Regions from separate parts of the Kitasatospora sp. NPDC057595 genome, predicted to be linked through region 3. Evidence: predicted binding sites of a transcription regulator. Region 3 holds the regulator's gene; each other region holds the start of a gene.

Region 1 (7,452 bases), on a different contig from region 3:
GCAGGTACTCGGGCGGCGCCCAGGGGGTGTGCGAGAAGTGGCCGATCCGCAGGTCGGGGCGGGCGGCGCGGAGCAGCGCCGGGACGAGCGAGAGGTGGTAGTCCTGCACCAGGACGGCGGCGCCGGGGGCGGCCTCGGTGGCGAGCGCCTCGGCGAAGGCGGTGTTGTAGGCGGTGTAGGACTGCCACTCGGCGCGGAAGCCGGCGTCGAAGGCGGGGGCGGTCGGGGTGTCCCAGAGCAGGTGGTGGACGAACCACAGGGTCGAGTTGGCGATGCCGTTGTAGGCCTGGGCGAAGGTCCGCGGGTCTATGTCGAGCATCCGGACGGCCTGCCCGCCGACGTCGTGGCCGGCCCGGTCGAGGCGGCCGTCCGGGGCCTCCCGGGCTGCCCGGCGGTCGGCGTCGGAGAGGGCGGCGCAGACCCAGACGGCGTCCGGGTCGTCGATCGCGGAGAGCCCGGAGACCAGGCCTCCGCCGCCTCTGCGGAGCGTCAGCGTGCCGTCGTCCGCGGTGCCGAAGGACACCGGCCCCCGGTTGGACGCCACCAGGACGGGGGCTGCGCCGGTCGGATTCGAACGCTCGGTCGTGTCAGGGCCCATGGTTGGTTGGTTGCCGGGGGTCCGGGGTGGCAAACCCCTCAGCGCCGGGTGGCGTACTCGGGGACGGTGTGCATCGGCGGGCGTTCGGTGGCGGTGACCGGGTGGGTGTGGGCGGTGAAGGCTCGGGTGCGCGGGTCGCGGGTGAACTGGGTGAGCCGGGGGTGGAGCAGGTCGGCGGAGGCCTTGAGTCGGTGGGTGCGGTCGAGCCGTTCCAGCGCGGTGCGGTAGATGGTGGCGGCCATCCGGCCGAGCGCCTGGCCGTCCTGGTGCCGGTGGTGGCGCACGCCGACGTCCACCTGGGCGAGCGCGTCCAGGCCGGCCGTCTCCAGCGCGTCGACCAGCAGGCCGAGTTCGACTCCGTAGCCGGTGGGGAAGGGCAGCCGTTCGAGCAGCGAGCGCCGGGCCGCGTACTCGCCGCCGAGCGGCTGGACGAAACCGGCGAGTTCCGGCCAGTGCAGGTTGAGCAGCGGGCGGGCGACCAGCTCGGTGACCCGGCCGCCGCCGGCCGGTACGACCGCCCCGTCGGTCTCCAGCGGCCGGTCGTACATCGCCTTGACCAGCTGGATGTCCGGTTCGGTGAGCAGCGGGCCGATGATGCCGGAGACCAGGGCGGGGTCGAATTCGCGCAGGTCGGCGTCCACGAAGCAGACGATCTCGCCGCGGGTGACCAGCAGCGAGCGCCAGAGCACCTCGCCCTTGCCGGGGGCGGCGGGTATCCGGGGCAGGATCGCGTCGCGGTGGACGACGGTGGCACCGGCCTCGGCGGCGACCGCGGCGGTGGCGTCGGCGGAGCCGGAGTCGACCACCACCAGCTCGTCGACCAGCGGCAGCCGCTCCATCAGCTCGCGGCGGATGACCCGGACGATCTCGCCGACGGTGGCCTCCTCGTCCAGCGCGGGCAGCACCACGCTGACGGTGCCGGCCGGGCCGAGCGCGCGCTTGGCCGCCGGCAGCGTGTGCACCGGGCGGTCGGCCGCGCTCCACGAGCGCCGGCGCAGCCAGGACGCCGTCTCGGGGAGGAGCTCGGGGGTCGGTTCGGCGGGCACGGTGCGCTCCTCGGCGGGGTCGGGTGCGGGGGTCGGGTACGGGGCCTGGTGGGACGGGGCATCTCGCGTGGCGGACGGTGCCGTTCGGGGTTGACGCCTTCGGATACAGTCTTCGTACAGCGGTCGGACCTTCGCACGCCGGGGTCACCGCTGAGCAGGACCACAACTTCACAGAGCTCATCCAGAGGGACTGAGGGAACGGCCCGTTGACGTCCCGGCAACCTTCTCGCACGGTCGGCTTCGAGCCCCGGCGGGACAGGTGCCAATTCCGGCCCGGGCGCGACCGCGTCACGGGGAAGATGAGGAGAGAGGCCTCGCCACCATGGCTATCGACACCGCCGTACCCGTCACCGTTGACCTCGGCCCCGCCGCCCAGCTGTCCTGTCGGGAGTGCGGCACCAAGTTCCCGCTCGGTCCCAGCTTCGCGTGCCTGGAGTGCTTCGGCCCGCTGGAGATCGCCTACGACTTCGGCAGCGAGGGCGCCGAGGAGCTGCGCAAGCGGATCGAGGCCGGTCCCGCGTCGATCTGGCGCTACGCGCCGCTGCTGCCGGTGCCCGCGGACGTCGCGGGCAAGCCGAACCTGAACCCGGGCTGGACCCCGCTGGTGAAGGCCGACAACCTGGGCCGCGAGCTCGGCTTCACCGCCCAGCTGCACGTCAAGGACGACTCCGGCAACCCGACCCACTCCTTCAAGGACCGCGTGGTGGCCTGCGCGATCGAGGCGGCCCGCGCGTTCGGCTACACCACGCTCTCCTGCTCCTCGACCGGCAACCTGGCCGGCGCGGTGGGCGCGGCGGCGGCCCGGGCGGGCTTCCGGTCCTGCGTGTTCATCCCGCACGACCTGGAGCAGGGCAAGGTCGTGATGGCCGGGGTGTACGGCGGCGAGCTGGTCGGCATCGAGGGCAACTACGACGACGTGAACCGGTTCTGCTCGGAGCTGATCGGCGACCCGGCCGGCGAGGGCTGGGGCTTCGTCAACGTTAACCTGCGGCCGTACTACGGCGAGGGCTCCAAGACGCTCGCCTACGAGATCTGCGAGCAGCTCGGCTGGCGGCTGCCGGAGCAGATCGTGATCCCGATCGCCTCGGGCTCGCAGCTCACCAAGATCGACAAGGGTCTGCAGGAGCTGATCAAGCTCGGCCTGGTCGAGGACCGGCCGTACCGGATCTTCGGCGCCCAGGCGGCGGGCTGCTCGCCGGTCTCGGCCGCGTTCAAGGCCGGCCACGACGTGATCCGGCCGGTCAAGCCGGACACCATCGCCAAGTCGCTGGCGATCGGCAACCCGGCCGACGGCCCGTACGTGCTGGACATCGCCCGGCGCACCGGCGGCGCGGTGGAGGACGTGACGGACGAGGAGGTCGTGGCCGCGATCCGGCTGCTGGCCCGCACCGAGGGCATCTTCGCGGAGACCGCGGGCGGCGTGACCATCGGCGTGCTCAAGAAGCTGGTCGAGACCGGGCAGCTGGACCCGTCGAAGGAGACCGTCGCGATCAACACCGGTGACGGCCTGAAGACCCTCGACGCCGTCTCCGAGGCCGGGATGACCGCCGTGATCCGGCCGAACCTGGAGTCCTTCCGGGACGCCGGCCTGGCGACCGCCTGACCCTCGCGCCACCCACGTCCCACCCGTCCCGCCCCCAGCCCCGCCCGCGCGCCCGCAACGAGGAGACCCCCATGAGCGCCAACGTCCGCATCCCGACCATCCTGCGCACCTACACCGGCGGCGCCAGCGAGGTGCCCGCCGAGGGCGGCACGCTGGGCGAGGTCATCGCCGACCTGGAGAAGAACCACGCCGGGATCGCCGCGCGCATCCTGGACGACACCGGCAAGCTGCGCCGCTTCGTCAACGTCTACGTGAACGACGACGACGTGCGCTTCGCCGAGGGCCTGGCGACGGAGATCAAGGACGGCGCGAACATCTCGATCATCCCGGCGGTCGCCGGCGGCTGATCCCGCGCGCGCCCGTTCCCTCCGGGGCGGGCGCACCGTCTCCGGCTGTCCGCGGCACGGAATTCCGTGCCGCGGACAGCCGCGCGTATTTTGGCGGGAATATTTTCGGTGCCGGTCGGAGTAAAGTGTCGCTCGACCGGGAACAGAGGCCGCCCTTCCGCTCATCCGGGAACGAATCCACCGCATCGCCACCACCGCCGGTGTCCGCCCAGTGGGGCCGGTGCCGGGGTCCGGGGCCCGGGAAACATGTCAGGCCGGTGTCAGAATTCTGACCGGGATTTCTGGTAATACGTCCGCTATGTCCGGCGGGAAATGCGGCTTTCCTGGTGTTTATGTCCGTCCTGTCCCCCATGATGCCGGGTGAATTCCCCGACATTGGGCCTGTTGCAGAGGGCGTCGATCCGGATACATTCAGCCGCGGTCGACGCAATCGCCCGTTCGCCGGATGCCGTTCGGCGACATCGGGAGGATCGCGGCGTGCACGGCCGCGCCCAGGGGGGGTTCCCCGGGCCGGCAGCCAACCAGACCCGCGCCCGCAGACCTGCGGGGGCGTGAAGGGCCAGCACAGCACTAGGGGAGTTCGGAATGGCTCAGGGCACCGTCAAGTGGTTCAACGCGGAGAAGGGCTACGGCTTCATCGCGGTCGACGGTGGTGCGGACGTCTTCGTCCACTACAGCGCGATCCAGATGGACGGCTACCGCACCCTTGAGGAGGGCCAGCGGGTCGAGTTCGAGATCTCTCAGGGGCAGAAGGGCCCGCAGGCGGACATGGTCCGCGCGGCGGTCTGACCTTTCCGACACCCAGGAGTTCGGCTCGGCCCATCGGCTGGTGCACCTCTTGCTTCACGGCGGGCCCGTGCGACGCATGTCGCACGGGCCCGCCGTCATGTCCGCGCGGCTCGCGGATCGTCGATTGGGCTTGCACTCGCCCACCCAGAGTGCTAATCATTGGCGTTAGCACTCAGAGCTTGAGAGTGATAAGCGGACCGGGTCGGTGAGGCCCCCGGGAGCGGTAGGGGAATGGACCCCCGCACACCAGGGCCGTCCGTCGCGGGCACCCCTTGGTCCGAGCAGTCGACCGTGTCCCGGAGGACCACTTCAGATGGCCAAGATCATCGCCTTTGATGAGGAAGCTCGCCGCGGCCTTGAGCGTGGCATGAACCAGCTCGCCGACGCCGTGAAGGTCACGCTCGGCCCCAAGGGTCGCAACGTCGTTCTGGAGAAGAAGTGGGGCGCCCCCACCATCACCAACGACGGTGTCTCCATCGCCAAGGAGATCGAGCTCGAGGACCCGTACGAGAAGATCGGTGCGGAGCTCGTCAAGGAGGTCGCCAAGAAGACCGACGACGTCGCGGGTGACGGCACCACCACCGCCACCGTGCTGGCCCAGGCGCTCGTCCGCGAGGGTCTGCGCAACGTCGCCGCCGGCGCCAACCCGATGGCCCTGAAGCGCGGCATCGAGAAGGCCGTCGCGGCCGTCTCCGACCAGCTGCTGGCCCAGGCCAAGGACGTGGAGACCAAGGAGCAGATCGCCTCCACCGCCTCCATCTCCGCCGCCGACACCCAGATCGGCGAGCTGATCGCCGAGGCCATGGACAAGGTCGGCAAGGAAGGCGTTATCACCGTCGAGGAGAGCAACACCTTCGGTCTGGAGCTGGAGCTCACCGAGGGCATGCGCTTCGACAAGGGCTACATCTCGGCGTACTTCGCCACCGACCTGGAGCGTATGGAGACCTCGTTCGAGGACCCGTACATCCTGATCGCCAACTCCAAGATCGGCTCGGTCAAGGACCTGCTGCCGCTGCTGGAGAAGGTCATGCAGAGCGGCAAGCCGCTCGTCATCATCGCCGAGGACGTCGAGGGCGAGGCCCTGTCGACCCTGGTCGTGAACAAGATCCGCGGCACCTTCAAGTCCGTCGCCGTCAAGGCCCCGGGCTTCGGCGACCGCCGCAAGGCCATGCTCCAGGACATCGCCATCCTCACCGGCGGCACCGTGATCTCCGAGGAGGTCGGCCTGAAGCTGGAGAACGCGGGCGTCGACCTGCTGGGCACCGCCCGCAAGGTGGTCATCACCAAGGACGAGACCACCATCGTCGACGGTGGCGGCGACAGCGAGCAGGTCGCGGGCCGGGTGAACCAGATCCGCGCCGAGATCGAGAACAGCGACTCGGACTACGACCGCGAGAAGCTCCAGGAGCGCCTCGCCAAGCTGGCCGGCGGCGTGGCCGTCATCAAGGCCGGCGCGGCCACCGAGGTGGAGCTCAAGGAGCGCAAGCACCGCATCGAGGACGCCGTCCGCAACGCCAAGGCCGCCGTCGAGGAGGGCATCGTCGCCGGTGGTGGCGTCGCCCTGCTGCAGGCCGGTGTCGCCTTCGACAAGCTGGAGCTGGACGGCGACGAGGCCACCGGTGCCAACATCGTCAAGGTCGCGCTGGAGGCCCCGATCAAGCAGATCGCGACCAACGCCGGCCTGGAGGGTGGCGTCGTGGTGGAGAAGGTGCGCAACCTCCCCGCCGGTCACGGCCTGAACGCCGCCACCAACGAGTACGTCGACCTGGTCGCCGAGGGCATCATCGACCCGGCCAAGGTCACCCGCTCCGCGCTGCAGAACGCCGCCTCCATCGCGGCGCTCTTCCTCACCACCGAGGCCGTCATCGCCGACAAGCCGGAGAAGGCCGCCGCGGCCGCCGGCGGCGGCATGCCGGGCGGTGACATGGACTTCTGATCCGCACGGATCGGACGGTTCCTCGCTCGCACGGGCGGTTCCCCTCGGGGAGCCGCCCGTGCGGCGTTCCCGGACCTTCCTGGGAGACTGGACGGATGGCTACGACAGACGACATCGAGACGGCGCTGCACACCGCGCGGGCGCTGATCCTGGCCGACCTGACCGCGCGGGACGCCGCCGACGCCGCCGTGGTGTCGCTGGTGGAGAAGGCCGTGGCGCACCGCCGGTGGTGGCTGGAGCAGTGGCCGGACGGCACGGAGTTCGTGCTGGGCCTGGTCGCCCAGGACGTCCAGGACGCGCTGCTGGAGACCCACGGCCGCTGGCCGCTCTGCGCGGACTGCGCGGCGGACGGGGACCCGCACGCGCTGGGCGTGGAGCCGGAGCTGGGGCCGGACCCGCACTGGGTGTGCGGCAAGCGCGGTGCCGTGGTGGCGGCGGTGGGGGAGCTGGCGTAGCCCCGTCCGTCACCTCGCCGCCGTCGCGCCTCCGGGCGCGGCGGCGGCTTTTTCGTGCCGGGTGGAACCGATGGACGGCATATGTAGTCTACCGACTTATACAGTCCATCTGAATCTTTGCGGCCGAGAGCTCCACGGCCGAGAGGGGGAGCCCCATGTCCCAGCCAGATCCGACCCGGCCCGTCCTGGAACTGCGCGCGGTCACCCGGGTGCACGGCGCGGGCGCGGCCGAGGTGCGGGCGCTGCGCGGCGTCGACCTGGCCGTCCGCCCGGGCGAGTTCGTCGCCGTGATGGGGCCGTCCGGCTCCGGAAAGTCCACCCTGCTCGCCCTGGCCGGCGGCCTGGACCGGCCCAGCCGCGGACAGGTGCTGGTCGAGGGCGTCGAGCTCGGCGCGCTGAGCCGGAGCGGCCTGGCCGCCGTCCGGCGCCGCTCGGTCGGCTACGTCTTCCAGGACTACAACCTCGTCCCGGCGCTGACCGCCGCCGAGAACATCGCACTGCCCCGGGAGCTGGACGGTGTCCCCGGACGGGCCGCCCGCGGCGAGGCCCGGGCCGCACTGGGCGAGCTGGGCATCGCCGAGCTGGCCGACCGCTTCCCCGAGCAGCTGTCCGGCGGGCAGCAGCAGCGCGTCGCCATCGCCCGCGCCCTGGTCGGCGACCGCCGGCTGGTGCTGGCCG
Region 2 (7,452 bases), on a different contig from region 3:
ATGCTCCGCCGTGAGGAGCTGGACGGCCTGATCGGACGGCTGGACGACCGGACGGCCTCGATCATCCGGTCGCGGTACGGCATGGAGGACGGCCGCGAGCGCACCCTGACCGAGGTGGGCAAGCAGCACGGGCTGACCCGTGAGCGGATCCGCCAGATCGAGAAGCACGCCCTGGCCGAGCTGAAGAAGATCGCCGACCACGCGGGCTTCGAGGCGGCGTGACGCGGGGGCGTGGGACCCGGCGCGTGTCCCGGGGGTGACGACGGCCTGCGGGCCCGGTGCGGAAGCGGTCCGCACCGGGCCCGCCGTCGTGCCGGCCGCGTTCTAGGCTGGTGACGGCGGGGCCGGTGAGGGCGGGCGGGAACGTCGGCGGCGGAGGATCGGGAGCTGTGGAGGCGAAGGTGGCGGAAGAGCAGACGGCCGAGGAGCAGGCGGTCGACGGGCAGGCGGCCGAGAGGAAGACGGCCGGGCGGGCGGCGGCGAAGGCCCGGCTGGTCTTCGGCGACCCGCTGGAGCGGCAGTCCCGGGACGACACCGACACGGGCTGGGGCGACCGCCCCGGGGCGGGGGAGAGCGGTGGGCGGGGACTGGACTGGTACCTGAGCCAGCGCCCGCCGCACCACGGCGACTGACGGCCCCGCCCCCGCCGGGCCTCAGCCGGCCCGGGTGACCAGGGCGTCGCGGATCTGGGTGAGCAGTGCCACCTCCTTGACCTCGGCCTCGGTCTGGATCTCGGCCAGGGTCTTGCGCTTGGCGGTGAACCTGGTCATCGGCAGGATCAGGAAGAAGTAGACGACGGCCGCGGTGATCAGGAACTGGAGGGCCGCGCTCAGCACGCTGCCCCAGAGGATGAGGATGCCGGACGTGACCTCGCCGGTGGCGGACAGCTCGCAGGGTCCCTTGAGGCAGGAGCTGTAGGACGCGAGGTCCTTGGCTCCGAACGCACCGACGATCGGGTTGATCACGCCCTTGACGAAGGCGTTGACGATGTTGGTGAACGCCGCGCCGATGACCACGGCGACGGCCAGCTCGACGACGTTTCCGCGCAGCAGGAATTCCTTGAAGCCTTTCATGCCGCGTGAACGACGGAGTCGTACGGCGGTCACGGGTGCTTTTCTCCCCCCTCCGCCGGACAACCCGTTCGGCCCACCGGGGGCGGTGCTCCCGGTGCGGGCGGCCCCGCCAGGACCGGGCCGAGGGTGAGCACCGCCGCCGCCGCGAACAGCAGCACGGCCGGGACGGGCGCGCGGTAGCGCAGCACCTGCCGCAGTCGGCACCGCGGGCCCGCACGGCCGCCGATCGGCGGGAACGACGGCACCGGCTGCCGGGGCGGCACGCTCGGCGCGGGCAACGGCGGGATCGGCAGCGGGCGGGGGGACAGGACGGGCGAACCGGTGCGCACGGGCACCTCCGGGGTCGGTCACGGGTTCCGTTGACCGCCACTGTGGGCCGCAGGCGCCGCCGCCGGAAGCGGCTTTTCCCGGCCTGTGGAAAACCCGGGGCTGTGGACAAAAACCTTCACCCCGACGAGTGAACCGGCCGCCCCCCCGGAGACGACGGACGGCCCGCCGCGCCCGCCGGGAAGCGGGAACGGCGGGCCGTCCGGAACGCTGGTGCCGGTGCCCGGCCGAAGGTCAGCCGGCCGCCGGAGCGGGGCTCGCGGCGGGGGTCGACGGCTTCGACGAGGACGAGCCCGACGAGCCCGAGGAGCCCGACGAGGACGGGGCGGCCGACGTCGACGAGGAGGACGAGGACGAGCCCCCGCCCACCGAGCTGCTGGAGGACGAGCGGCTGTCGGTCCGGTAGAAGCCGGAGCCCTTGAAGACCACGCCCACCGCGGAGAAGACCTTGCGGAGCCGTCCCTGGCAGTCGGGGCAGGTGGTCAGCGGCTCGTCGGTGAACTTCTGCACCGCCTCCAGGCCGTTGCCGCACTCGGTGCACTGGTACTGGTACGTGGGCACTTGTCTTCCTCCTGGCACTCTCGCCTGATGAGTGCTAACGATGGTCAATGATGCGGCATTCCGGTGGATCAGTCCAGCGACTCGAATGTGAGATGAGCCGGGCCGCCGGTCCGATCCGGCCGTTCCGCTCAGCCCTCGGCCGCGCCCACCAGCCGGCCGCAGGTGCCCCGCTCCCCGGAGGCCGCGGCCACCGGGCCGCGCGCGGCCCGCGGAACCAGCAGCCCCCGCAGCGTCACCAGCGCGATCAGGCCCAGCCCGGCGCCGGCCACCGGCACCAGGAAGCCGATCGAGGGCCCGTGCGCGTCGATCAGCTGCCCGGCCGCCGTCGCGCCGGTCGCCAGGCCCAGGCCGATGGCACCGGTCAGCCAGGTGAAGGCCTCGGTCTTGGCGCCGTCCTCGACCAGCGTCTCGACCAGGGTGTAGCCGCTGATCAGGGTGGGCGCGATGGCCAGGCCGCAGACCAGTCCGGCGATCGAGAGCGCGACCAGGCCGGGCATCGCCCACAGGGTCGAGCAGCCCAGCACCAGCAGGCCGTAGCTGATGATCATCCGCTGCTGGACCGGGCGCCGCCAGGCGATCACGCCGTACAGCACGCCGGCCACCATCGAGCCACCGGCGAAGATGCCGTAGACGGTGCCGGCGGAGCCGTGCTGCTCGACCGAGTCGGCGAAGGCGTTCACCGAGACCTGCAGGCCGCCGAAGACGGTGCCCACGCCGAGGAAGGCCCCGGCCAGCAGCCGGACGCCGGGCGAGGCGAGCGCGGAGGCCTGCCGGACGCCCGGCTCGCGCACCACCCGGGCGGGCGCGGTGCGCCGCTGGGCGGCGAAGGCCAGGCCGCCGACCAGGGTCAGCGCGGCCTCGGCGACCAGCCCGGTCGCGGGGTTGACCGAGGTGGCGACGGCGGCGGCCAGGATCGGGCCGATCACGAAGGTGAACTCGTCGGTCACCGACTCGAAGGCGAAGGCGGTGCCCACCTTGGCGGCGGAGCCGGCCGAGGCGCCCTCGGCGGAGAAGGTGGCGATCCAGCGGGCGCGGACCATGGCGCCGATCTGCGGGACGCTCGCCCCGGCGGGGGCGGCGGCCAGGAAGAGGCTCCAGGCCGGCGCGTGCCCCAGCGCGAGCGCGATCAGTGTGCCGACCGAGACCGCGTGCACCAGGACGGCCGGGACCAGCACCGCGGCCTGGCCGTACCGGTCGGCGAGCCGGCCGGTCTGCGGGCCGATCAGCGCCTGGGCGACGGCGGCCACCGCCGCGACGGTGCTGGCGGTGCCGTACGAGCCGTGGGTGTCCTTGACCAGCAGCAGGATGCCCATGCTGAGCATCGCGTAGGGCAGCCGCGCGACGAACGCGGGGGCCAGGAAGGTCCAGGCGCCGGGCGTGCGCAGCAGCGCCCCGTAGCCCACGCGGGCGGGCGCGGCGGCGGGCGCGGCGGCCGCGGCCGCGGTCTCGGCGGTGGCGGTCTCCGCGGGAGCGGTGGCCAGGGCGTGCTGGGCGTCCTCGACGTCCTCGACCGTTCGGCGCGCCGTCACGGTCGGTCCTTCCTGCTGCCTGGTAGCGCGGCAGGGCATGGGGAGGCCCCGACGGCGCCGAGAGTCGTCCTCTCGCGCGTCGACCGGGGTAGATACCGGGCCGGTCCGGCGGTGGGCCGGGGCCGGGCCGCGGCCGCCGAGCGGTCGCGCCAACTCTGCTTCAGACAGATGTTGGGGATTCGGTGTATCAACCAAAGAAATTTACGCGCGTAGATGCGCGCTCACCCCGACCTTACCGGACGGACCCAAACTTGTCCCGTGACATCGGGGTGAACACTCGAACACCGGGCCGGGGCCTCGGTCGCCCGTCCGCCCGGTCGCCCGCCCGTTCAGCCACCCCGCCCGTTCAGCCAGCCGGCCAGCTTGCCGCCCTTGTCCACGGCCCGCAGCCGCCGCTCGGCCGCCTCGCCGACCTCGTCGGTGGTCACCACCAGCAGCTCGTCCCCGCCGCGCAGCACGGTCGCCCGGTCCGGCACGAAGCTGTTCCCCTCGCGCACCACCAGGGTGACCGCCGCACCGGCCGGCAACCGCAGCTCACTGACCTCCACGCCGGACATCTTGGAGTCCGGCGCCAGCGCGACCGACAGCAGGTGCCCGTGCAGCTTCTCCAGCGGCGCGGACTCGATGTCGAGGTCCTGGCCCATCGAGCCCTCGCCGATCCGCAGGGCCTTGGCGACCCAGGGCAGGGTCGGGCCCTGGAGCAGGGTGAAGACCACGACCAGGATGAAGACGATGTTGAAGACGTCCTGCGCCAGGGGTGCGCCGGAGACCAGCGGGATGGTGGCCAGCACGATGGGCACCGCGCCGCGCAGCCCGGCCCAGCTGAGCAGGGCCTGCTCGCGGGCCGGCAGTCCGAACGGCGTGAGGGTCAGCACCACCGAGAGCGGCCGGGCGAGGAAGACCAGCACCGCGCCGATCACCAGTGCGGGCACCACGGCCGAGCCCATCGACTCGGGGGCGCAGAGCAGGCCGAGCAGCACGAACATGCCGATCTGCCCGATCCAGGCCAGGCCGTCGGCGAAACCGCGTACGGCGGGACCGTGCGGCAGCTTCGCGTTGCCGAGGATCACCGCGCTGACGTAGACGGCGAGGAAGCCGGAGCCGTGCAGCAGCGCGCCGCCGGCGTAGGCGAGCACGGTGAGCGCCATCACGGCGATCGGGTAGAGGCCGGAGGACGGCAGTGCGACCCGCTTGACGCCGAACGCGCCCAGCTTGCCGACCGCGAGGCCGATGGCCAGGCCGACCGCCAGCTCGGCGGCGATCGTGCCCAGCAGCACGTACCACGAGTCGTGCGCGCCGACCGTGGCGAAGGAGACCACCAGGATGACCACGGGCGCGTCGTTGAAGCCGGACTCGGCCTCCAGCAGGCCGGTCAGCCGGCGGGGCAGCGGCACCGTCCGCAGTACCGAGAAGACGGCCGCGGCGTCGGTGGAGGAGACGATCGCGCCGAGCAGCAGCGAGGTCCGCCAGTCCAGGCCGACCAGGTAGTGCGCGCCGGCCGCGGTGACGGCGACGCTGATCCCCACGCCGACGGTGGCCAGCACCGTGGCCGCCGGCATCACCGGTCTGGCCTCGCGCCAGTTGGTCTTGAGGCCGCCCTCGGCCAGGATCACCACCAGCGCCGCGTAACCGAGCACCTGGGTGAGCTCGGCGTTGTTGAACGAGATGCCCAGGCCGTTCTGGCCGAGCGCCACGCCGATGCCGAGGTAGATCAGCAGGCTGGGCAGGCCCGATTTCGTGGACACCCGCACGGCGACCACCGCGACCAGCAGGATCACGGAGAACTCGAGGAGCAGCTGGTTCAGGTGGTCGACATTCACGCAGGGGCACCTCGGGCGTGGCGGCGGGCGGCGGACGGGGTACCGACAGGGGTGGCGGCGGAAGGCACCGACTTACTCCCCTTGCGGATCGTTACTCAGTCTAACATTTTGCCATATCTTTAAGTTCACTTGTCGACGGCGCCGTCACCTCCCGCTTCCGGCTCCGCTTCCGACCTCCCCCGATCCCACCGTGAGCGTCCCCCGTGCACGGCCGCCAGTCGGGGCGGCCTAATGTGGTCCCCTGTCACGGCTCCGTGCTCCTGACACGTCCGCCCGCCCCCCAGTGAGGACCGCAAGGACCCAGATGCCCCGCTCCAAGAAGTTCCGGCGCGCCCGTCTGATCGTGATCGTGCTGGTCGTGCTGATGGTGGCCGGCGCCGGCTACGGCGGATACCGGGGGGTGGCCGCGGTCCGTGCGTCCTTCCCGGAGGTCGACGGCAGCGTCAAGCTGGCGGGCCTGAGCGCGCCGGTCGACGTCAAGCGCGACGCCAACGGCATCCCGCAGCTCTACGCCGACACCTCCGAGGACCTCTTCCGCGCCCAGGGCTACGTCCAGGCCCAGGACCGCTTCTGGGAGATGGACGTCCGGCGGCACATCACCGCGGGCCGGCTCTCCGAGATGTTCGGCGACAGCCAGGTCGAGACCGACTCCATGATCCGCACCATGGGCTGGCGCCAGGTCGCGCAGAAGGAGTTCGACACCGTCCTCAGCGCGGACACCAAGAAGAACCTCCAGGCCTACGCGGACGGCGTCAACGCCTGGCTCGCCGAGCACCCGGGCGGTTCCTCCGCCTCGCTGGAGTACGGCCTGCTCGGCGTCGTCAACGGCGGCTACAAGCCCGAGCAGTGGTCCCCGGTCGACTCGGTGTCCTGGCTCAAGGCGATGGCCTGGGACCTCTCGGGCAACCTCCAGGAGGAGATCGACCGCTCGCTGCTCGCCCAGGACTTCAGCCGGGAGAAGATCGACGAGCTGTACCCGGACTACCCGTACGCCCGCAACGGCACGATCGTGAAGACCGGCACCGTCAACGGCACCGCCTACAAGCCGGCCGACGGCTCCACCCCGGCGGGCAACGGCACCGGGGCCGGCGCGACCGGCGGCACCGGTACCGGCACCGCCCAGGGCGCCGCCGCCACGAAGGCGCTGCTCAAGGACGTCACCGACCGGATCGACGCGCTGCCCGAACTGCTCGGCCGCAACGGCCAGGGCATCGGCTCCAACTCCTGGGTGGTCGCCGGCAGCCACACCACCACCGGCAAGCCGCTGCTGGCCAACGACCCGCACCTCGGTCCCGGCCTGCCCTCGGTCTGGTACCAGATGGGCCTGCACTGCCGGACCGCCTCGCCGGCCTGCCAGTACGACGTCTCCGGCTTCACCTTCGCCGGGATGCCCGGTGTGATCATCGGCCACAACAAGGACATCGCCTGGGGCCTCACCAACCTCGGCGCCGACGTCACCGACCTCTTCCTGGAGAAGGTGACCGGCCCGGACACCTACCTGGTGGACGGCAAGGAGGAGAAGTTCGAGCTCCGCAAGGAGACCATCAAGGTCGCCGGGGGCGAGGACCGCACCATCACCGTGCGCACCACGAAGACCGGCGCCCCGCTGATCTCCGACCCGAGCACCGAGCAGCAGAACGTCGGCAAGTACGCCCCCAACGGCGACTCCGCCCCGGACCGCGGCACCGGCGGCTACGGCGTCGCCCTGCAGTGGACCGCGCTGATCCCGGGCAAGACCATGGACGCGATCTTCTCGCTCGACCGCGCGAAGGGCTGGGACGACTTCCAGAAGGCCGCCGCGGACTTCGCCGTCCCGGCCCAGAACCTCATCTACGCCGACGCCAAGAACATCGGCTACCAGGCCCCCGGCTACATCCCGGTGCGCGGCAAGGGCGACGGCCGCTACCCGGCGCCGGGCTGGGACTCCGCCTACCAGTGGAAGAAGGACCCGGTCCCGTTCAGCGCCCTGCCGTGGAGCCTCAACCCCGCCAGCGGCTACATCGTCACCGCCAACCAGGCCGTCGTCGACCCCTCGTACAAGTACGGGCTGACCAGCGACTGGGAGTACGGCACCCGGGCCAAGGAGATCACCGACCAGATCGAGGCCAAGCTCAAGAACAACGGCAAGATCTCGCCGGACGA
Region 3 (7,452 bases):
CAGGATCCGCAGCTCGCCCTCGTCCAGCACCGCCAGCCGGGTGCCGTCGCCGCTCACCGCGAACGCGTCCAGCCCGTCCACCAGCTGCTCGGCCCGGCGCTTGCGGAAGTCGAAGCGCTCCAGGGTGGGCCGCGGGCGCTCGTCGTCCAGCGAGGCGGCCTCGTCGCCCAGCTCGCCGACCAGCGGGACGCGGGTCCACAGCACCCCGTCCTTGGCGGCCCGCAGGGTGCCGAACCGGCCGCCCTCGACCGGGAACGGCACGATCCGGTCGGCGATGCCGTCCAGGTCGACCCGGGTCACCGGCGGCGCGTCGGCCCCGCCCTCCTCGCCGTCCGCCCGCTTGCCCCTGGGCTCGTCGTCCTCGCCGCCGACGGTCCGCCCGGCCCGGCTCGGCCCGAACGGGGACGGCGTGTCGGCGGCCAGCGTGATCAGGTACGGACGGCAGCCGTTGGGGAACGACAGGTCGAAGACGTGCGAGTCGTACACCGGGTCGAAGTTGCGCACCGACAGGAAGGCCAGGTGCCGGCCGTCCGCGGTGAAGGCCGGCGAGTAGTCGACGAACCGCTGCGGGGTCGCCTCGGAGACCGTCCGGGTGGCCAGGTTGGCCAGCACGATCTGACGCAGCGACCACGGCCCGAGGGTCGGCTGCGACCAGGCCAGCCAGGCCGAGTCCGGGCTGAACGCCAGCCCGCCGACCTCGCCGTCGGTGCTGTGCGCCAGCTCGTGCACGGAGCCGTCGGCCAGCGAGACCAGCAGCACCCGGCCGTCGTGCGCGCCGACCGCCAGCTGCTTGCCGTCCGGCGAGACCACCAGCGCGCGGACCCGCCCCAGCTCCCCGGCGGCCAGCCGGCGGCGCTCGGCGCCGAGCACCTCGGGCGCGTACTCGATCGCGTCCTCGCCCCCGGCGTCGGTCACCCAGACCACGCCCTGCCCGGCGTCCTCGCCCGCCGCGCCCGGCACCACCCGGGCCAGCCGCCCGCGCACGCCCGGCGTCTCGTCCAGCACCCGGGCCGGACCCTCCCGGTGGGCCAGCCAGTGCACGGTGCCGCGCACCACCACCGCGCCCGCCCGGCCGGTGCGGTCCGGGGCGGCGCCCTCCAGCCAGTACGCGGCGGACACCGGGCGGGGGCGGCGGCCGGCGCGCGGTCCGGCCGGCCGGACGTCGAGGCGGCGCGGCTCGGCACCCGCCAGGTCGTCCAGCAGCCACAGCTCGCCGGCGGCGTGCCAGACCACCCGGGCGCCGTCGGTGGCGGCGTCGCGGGCGTAGAAGCCCTCCGGGGAGCCGCCGTGGCGGCGCAGGTCGGAGCCGTCCGGGAGGCTGGAGTACGGCGCGCCGACGCCCTCGTGGTCGGAGAGGAACGCGATGCGCTCCCCGACCCACAGCGGCGACTCGATGTTGCCGTCCAGCTCCTCGTGGACCCGCTCGAAGCGCTCGGTGCCGATCCACAGCTTGCCGGCCCGCCCGCCCCGGTACCGCTTCCACCAGGCCGGCTCCACGCCGAACGCCGAGACCAGCAGCGTCCGGTCACCACCCGGCTCGAAGGCCAGCCCGCCGACCGGGCCGTACGGCAGCCGCACCGGCTCGCCGCCGTCCAGCGGCACGGCGTGCGCCCAGGTGCGGCGCAGCGAGGCCTGCCCGGCGGCGGTGGTGGCGATCGGCCGGCCGTCCGCCGTCCAGCCGCGCAGCTGGGTCTGCGGGTCGCCCCAGTGGGTGAGCCGGCGGGACGGGCCGCCGTCCACGGGCGCGAGGTGCACCTCGGGGGCGCCGTCCCGGGTCGAGGTGAAGGCGACGTACCGGCCGTCCGGGGAGAACCGGGGGCGGCGGACCGGGACGTGATCGGCCGTCAGCCGCCAGGCCCGGCCGCCGTCCAGCGGGGCGAGCCACACGTCGTTCTCGGCCACGAAGGTGATCAGGTCGCCGTGCAGGTGCGGATGGCGCAGATAGGCGCCCACGGGAGTGCTCTCGGGTTCGCTCACACCCGTCACCCTAGGCACCCGGCCGCGTCGCCCGCCCGGACTTTACCGACCGCGAACCCCCACGGGGGACGCTCCCCCGGGACCGGCTAGGACCAGCGGCCGGTGCGGCCCAGCAGCAGCGCGCCGGCCGCCACCCCCGCGGTGGAGGTGCGCAGCACCGAGGGGCCGAGCCGGTACGGCCTCGCGCCGTGCTCGGCGAAGGCCGCCAGCTCCTCCGGGGAGACCCCGCCCTCCGGGCCGACCACCAGCACCAGGTCCCCGCCGTCCGGCAGCGCGGCCCCGGCCAGCGGCTCGGCGCCCTCCTCGTGCAGCACGGCCGCGAAGGCGGCGCCGGCCAGCACCGGGGCCAGCTGCCGGGTGGTCATCAGCTCGCGGACCTCGGGGAAGCGCAGCCGGCGCGACTGCTTGCCGGCCTCCCGCGCGGTGGCCCGCCACTTGGCGAGCGCCTTGGCGCCGCGCTCGCCCTTCCACTGGGTGATGCAGCGCGAGGCCGCCCAGGGGATCACCACGTCCACGCCGACCTCGGTCATGGTCTCCACGGCCAGCTCGCCCCGGTCGCCCTTGGGCAGCGCCTGGACGACCACGATCCGCGGCGCCGGCTCCGGCTCGCGGCGCACGGCCGTCACCGTCACGTCGACCGCGTCCTTGCCGTGCACCGCCGCGACGGTGCCGTCCACGCCCAGGCCCAGGCCGTCCGCCAGGGTGACCGCCTCGCCCGGCTCCAGCCGCTTCACGGCGGCCGCGTGCCGGCCCTCCGGCCCGTCCAGCCGCACCGGCGCGCCGGGCGCGGCGGCGGCGATCCGCTCGGTGTCGACGACGAACACGGGCGCGGTCATGCGGGGAACCTCCGGGGTGGGAACGGGAACGGGGACGCCAAAGGGGTGCCGAGGAAGCCTCGGCACCCCCGCGCGGGACGGCTACCGGCCGTTGAAGGCGTCCTTCAGCCGGGAGAACAGCCCCTGCTGCCCGGGCGCGAACTGGCCGGACGGCCGCTCCTCGCCGCGCAGCACCGCCAGACGGCGCAGCAGGTCCTCCTGCTCGGCGTCGAGCTTGGTGGGCGTCTGCACCTCGACGTGCACTATCAGGTCGCCCCGGCCGCCGCCGCGCAGGTGGGTGATGCCCCGGCCGTGCAGCGGGATGGACTGGCCGGACTGGGTGCCGGGCCGGATGTCGACCTCCTCCACCCCGTCCAGCGTCTGCAGCGGCACCTGGGTGCCGAGCGCGGCCGCCGTCATCGGGATGGTGACGGTGCAGTGCAGGTCGTCGCCGCGCCGCTGGAACACCGCGTGGGTGGTCTCGGCGATCTCGACGTACAGGTCGCCGGCCGGGCCGCCGCCGGGGCCGACCTCGCCCTCGCCGGCCAGCTGGATCCGGGTGCCGTTGTCGACACCGGCGGGGATCTTGACGGTCAGGGTGCGGCGGGCGCGGACCCGGCCGTCGCCGGCGCACTCCGGGCACGGGGTCGGCACGACGGTGCCGAAGCCCTGGCACTGCGGGCAGGGCCGGGAGGTCATGACCTGGCCCAGGAAGGACCGGGTGACCTGGGAGACCTCGCCCTTGCCGCGGCACATGTCACAGGTCTGCGCGGAGGTGCCGGGGGCCGCGCCCTCGCCGCTGCAGGTGGTACAGGTGACGGCGGTGTCGACCTGGAGTTCCTTGGTGGTGCCGAAGGCGGCCTCCTCCAGGGTGATCTCCAGGCGGATCATGGCGTCCTGGCCGCGCCGGGTGCGCGAGCGCGGGCCGCGCTGGCCGGAGGCGGCGCCGAAGAAGGCGTCCATGATGTCGGAGAAGCCGAAGCCGGCCGCCCCCGCGCCGAAGCCGCCCGCCCCGCCGCCGCCGCCGTTGGGCGAGAGCGGGTCGCCGCCGAGGTCGTAGACCTGGCGCTTCTGCGGGTCGGAGAGCACCTCGTAGGCGGCGTTGATCTCCTTGAACCGCTCCTGCGTCTTCGGGTCCGGGTTGACGTCCGGGTGCAGTTCGCGCGCCAGGCGCCGGAACGCCTTCTTGATCTCGTCCTGCCCCGCATCCCGTCGGACGCCGAGTACCGCGTAGTAGTCCGTGGCCACCAAATGCTCCGCTTGTTCCGCCTGTAAGAGTGCTTGCGACTGCGGGACGCGTCATGTGGATGACGCGCGCCCGTTCCTACGACTCGGCCAGGATCTGGCCCACGTACCGTGCCACCGCTCGCACCGCCCCCATTGTGCCCGGATAGTCCATCCGAGTCGGACCGATCACACCCAGTTTGGCCACGCTTTCGTCGCCCGAACCGTAACCGACCGAGACGACCGACGTGGAATTCAGCCCCTCGTAGGCGATCTCGCGGCCGATCCGGACCGTCATCCCGGCGTCCGCGGTCTCACCCAGGAGGCGGAGCAGGACGACCTGCTCCTCCAGCGCCTCCAGCACCGGCTGGATAGTGAGCGGGAAGTCATGGCCGAAACGGGTCAGGTTGGCCGTGCCGGCCAGCATGATCCGCTCCTCGCTCTGCTCGGCGAGCGTCTCGAAGAGCGTGGCCAGCACGGTCGTCACGGTCGGCCGGTCGGCCGCCTCGAACAGCGCCGGCAGCCCTTCCAGCAGCCCGGGGACGTCCGGGAGGCGCTGGCCGGCGGCCCCCGCGTTGACCCGGGCCCGCAGATCCGCCAGCAGCGTCTCGCCGACCGTGCCCGGGCAGTCCACCAGCCGCTGCTCGACCCGGCCGGTGTTGGTGATCAGCACCAGCATCACCTTGGCCGGGGCCAGCGCGACCAGCTCGATGTGCCGCACCGTGGAGCGGCTCAGCGAGGGGTACTGCACCACCGCGACCTGGCGGGTCAGCTGGGCCAGCAGCCGCACCGTGCGGGCGACCACGTCGTCGAGGTCCACCGCGCCGTCCAGGAAGTGCCGGATCGCCCGCCGCTCGGGCGCGCTCATCGGCTTGACCTCGGCCAGCTTGTCGACGAACAGCCGGTAGCCCTTGTCGGTGGGGATCCGCCCGGCGCTGGTGTGCGGCTGGTGGATGTACCCCTCCTCCTCCAGCGCCGCCATGTCGTTGCGGACGGTGGCCGGGGAGACCCCGAGGTTGTGCCGGTCCACCAGGGCCTTGGAGCCGACCGGCTCCTCCGTCCCCACGTAGTCCTGGACGATCGCGCGAAGCACCGCGAGCTTGCGGTCGTCGAGCTGGCGGACCTCACCGGCCATGGGGCACGCACCTCCGTCTTCACGCGTTGTCCGTTGTGACACGCCGTTGTGGCATGTGTCCGCATTTCGAGCTGTCCGGTCCGGCCCCGCGGGGCCCCGGCCTTGGCACTCTGAACACCCGAGTGCCAGATCCGTACCTGCCAGTGTAAGGCCCGGGTCCGACGGCAGGAACGGCCCGGCCGGAGTGATCCTGCCCGCAGTCCGCGGCGCGCGGATGATGCCGCGGGCCCGCCCGGGTGGCAGCATCGAAAGCGGACGGCGAACGGAGGAACAGCGATGTCGACCTCGGGCCAGCACACCCGTTTCGCCCCCGACCGCGGCCTGACCGGCCGGATGGTGGGGACGATGTTCCTGATCGGACTGCTGTACGTCGGCTTCACCGGGCTGCTCATCGCCCTGCTGCGCGGTGCCTGGCCGATCATCGTCCTGATCTCCGGCGGCCTGTTCGTCGCCCAGTTCTGGTTCAGCGACAAGATCACCGAACGGGCCATGGGCGCCCATCCGGTCACCCCGGAGCAGTACCCGCAGCTGCACGGCGCCGTCGACCGGCTCTGCGCGCTCGCCGACATGCCCAAACCGCGGGTCGCCGTCGCCCGCAACGACATGCCGAACGCCTTCGCCACCGGCCGCAACCCGCAGAACGCGGTGGTCTGCGTCACCACCGGCCTGCTGCGCCGGCTGGAGCCGGAGGAACTGGAGGGCGTGCTCGCCCACGAGCTGTCGCACGTCGCCCACCGGGACGTCGCCGTGATGACGGTGGCCGGCTTCCTCGGCGTCCTGGCCGGCGCGATGACCAGGATCGCCATGTACGGCGGCTTCATGGGCGGCGGGCGCAACAGCAACGACCCCAACGCCGCGATCGTCGCGCTGGTCGTCCCGCTGGTGTCGATCGCCGTCTACGCGATCAGCTTCCTGCTGACCCGGATGCTCTCCCGCTACCGGGAGCTGGCCGCCGACCGGGCCGCCGCCCAGCTCACCGGGCGGCCCAGCGCGCTGGCCTCGGCGCTCACCAAGGTGACCGGCCAGATCGCCGCCATCCCGACCAAGGACCTGCGCCAGGCGCAGGCCTACAACGCCTTCTACTTCGCCCCCGCGCTGAGCGCCCGCGAGGCCGCCACCCAGCTGTTCTCCACCCACCCGACGCTGGAGCAGCGGCTGGCCCAGCTCGCGAAGATCTCCGCACAGCTCGGCCGCTGACCCGTTGACCCTCCCCCCGGAAGGACCGCCGTGGGAATCCTGGACGCGCTGTTCGGCCGCACCAAGCCCGTCAAACCCGACCTCGACCAGCTGTTCGGGGTGCCGTCCGCCGCGCTGACCCTGGAGGCCGCGGCGGGCTTCCGGCCCACCGGGCTCGGCTCGGTCTGCTTCGCCTCGGTCGAGGGCGGGGCCTTCGACGAGGTCGAACGCCAGGTCCGGGCGCTGCTGGACGCCGACACCGAGCGCGGCGGCGTCCCCGTCGAGGCGTCCAAGGACGACTACGGCTACTCCTGGCTGCTCGCCCGGCACACCGCCGAGGAGCTGCCCGACCTGGTCAACGACCTGCACGCGGTCAACAGCGAGCTGGAGGCGAACGGCTTCGGGCCGCAGCTGCTCTGCTCGCTGGTCGGTTTCCGCGACGCCGCGGGGCGCCGGCCGCTGGCCCTGGTCTACCTGTACAAGCGCGGTACCTTCTACCCCTTCGCGCCGCTGCCCGGCCGCGGGGAGAAGCGGGACAGCCCGCTGGAGCTGGAGGTCAACGCGATGCTCGGCAACGACCTGCGGCTGGAGAAGGACCTCACCCGCTGGTTCCCGGTCTGGGGCGCGCCGGGACTGTGAGCGCGGGGGCGCGGACGCCGGGGCGCGGGGCGCGGACGCCGGGGCGCGGGGCGCGGACGTCGACGCGCGGGCCCGGCGCGCGGGCCCGGCGCGCGGGCCGGAAATCCGGTGGCCACCGCTCCCCCGCTCGCCTAGGGTCCGACCATGATCGACTGGAGTGCGCTCGAAACCGCCGCCCCGACCCCCGACACCCTCGCCGCCGTGAGCGCCGCCCTGCGCTCCGCCGACCCGCACGTGCGCGACACCCTCGCCTACGAGCAGCTGTGCCGCTGGGCACCCCTGCTCACCCCGGAGCAGCGCCTGGCCCTCGGCGACGAGATGGCCGAGCGGCTGTCCGACCCCGAGATCCAGGCCCGCACCTTCGCCCCGCTGGTGCTCGCCGAGCTCGCCGACCTCGGCGCCCACCGCCCGGCCTGGCAGGACGCCTTCGCCCACTGGTACGTCGCCGAGACCGATCTGCGCGGCTGGGACCCGGAGCTCGGCTGG

Evidence for each region. Region 3 encodes HrcA, which represses chaperone genes, less so after heat shock. Its sites were predicted from a motif close to TTNGCACTCNGNNNNNCNGAGTGCNAA; they were not measured.
Region 1: groL (chaperonin GroEL) is a predicted target of HrcA. The motif match lies at 4,513-4,539, and genes of this name have one in related genera.
Region 2: ACFU9E_RS01675 (FmdB family zinc ribbon protein) is a predicted target of HrcA. The motif match lies at 1,973-1,999, and genes of this name have one in related genera.

Annotation. Positions count from the first base shown of each region.
Region 1 is NZ_JBHVGL010000002.1:81,702-89,153, forward strand. Features, by position in the region: gene ACFU9E_RS03755 (trehalose-6-phosphate synthase) at 1-598, opposite strand, end outside; gene ACFU9E_RS03760 (glucosyl-3-phosphoglycerate synthase) at 637-1,644, opposite strand; SAM riboswitch class I at 1,819-1,950, shown strand; gene thrC (threonine synthase) at 1,967-3,247, shown strand; gene ACFU9E_RS03770 (MoaD/ThiS family protein) at 3,319-3,594, shown strand; gene ACFU9E_RS03775 (cold-shock protein) at 4,180-4,383, shown strand; gene groL (chaperonin GroEL) at 4,697-6,319, shown strand; gene ACFU9E_RS03785 (hypothetical protein) at 6,415-6,774, shown strand; gene ACFU9E_RS03790 (ABC transporter ATP-binding protein) at 6,930-7,452, shown strand, end outside.
Region 2 is NZ_JBHVGL010000001.1:377,735-385,186, forward strand. Features, by position in the region: gene ACFU9E_RS01655 (sigma-70 family RNA polymerase sigma factor) at 1-222, shown strand, start outside; gene ACFU9E_RS01660 (hypothetical protein) at 402-632, shown strand; gene mscL (large conductance mechanosensitive channel protein MscL) at 654-1,073, opposite strand; gene ACFU9E_RS01670 (hypothetical protein) at 1,103-1,402, opposite strand; gene ACFU9E_RS01675 (FmdB family zinc ribbon protein) at 1,635-1,961, opposite strand; gene ACFU9E_RS01680 (MFS transporter) at 2,090-3,364, opposite strand; gene ACFU9E_RS01685 (potassium/proton antiporter) at 3,820-5,310, opposite strand; gene ACFU9E_RS01690 (penicillin acylase family protein) at 5,615-7,452, shown strand, end outside.
Region 3 is NZ_JBHVGL010000025.1:86,687-94,138, forward strand. Features, by position in the region: partial or broken gene ACFU9E_RS30160 (S41 family peptidase) at 1-1,977, opposite strand, end outside; gene ACFU9E_RS30165 (16S rRNA (uracil(1498)-N(3))-methyltransferase) at 2,064-2,813, opposite strand; gene dnaJ (molecular chaperone DnaJ) at 2,895-4,040, opposite strand; gene hrcA (heat-inducible transcriptional repressor HrcA) at 4,117-5,151, opposite strand; gene htpX (zinc metalloprotease HtpX) at 5,428-6,348, shown strand; gene ACFU9E_RS30185 (hypothetical protein) at 6,379-6,966, shown strand; gene ACFU9E_RS30190 (DUF2785 domain-containing protein) at 7,111-7,452, shown strand, end outside.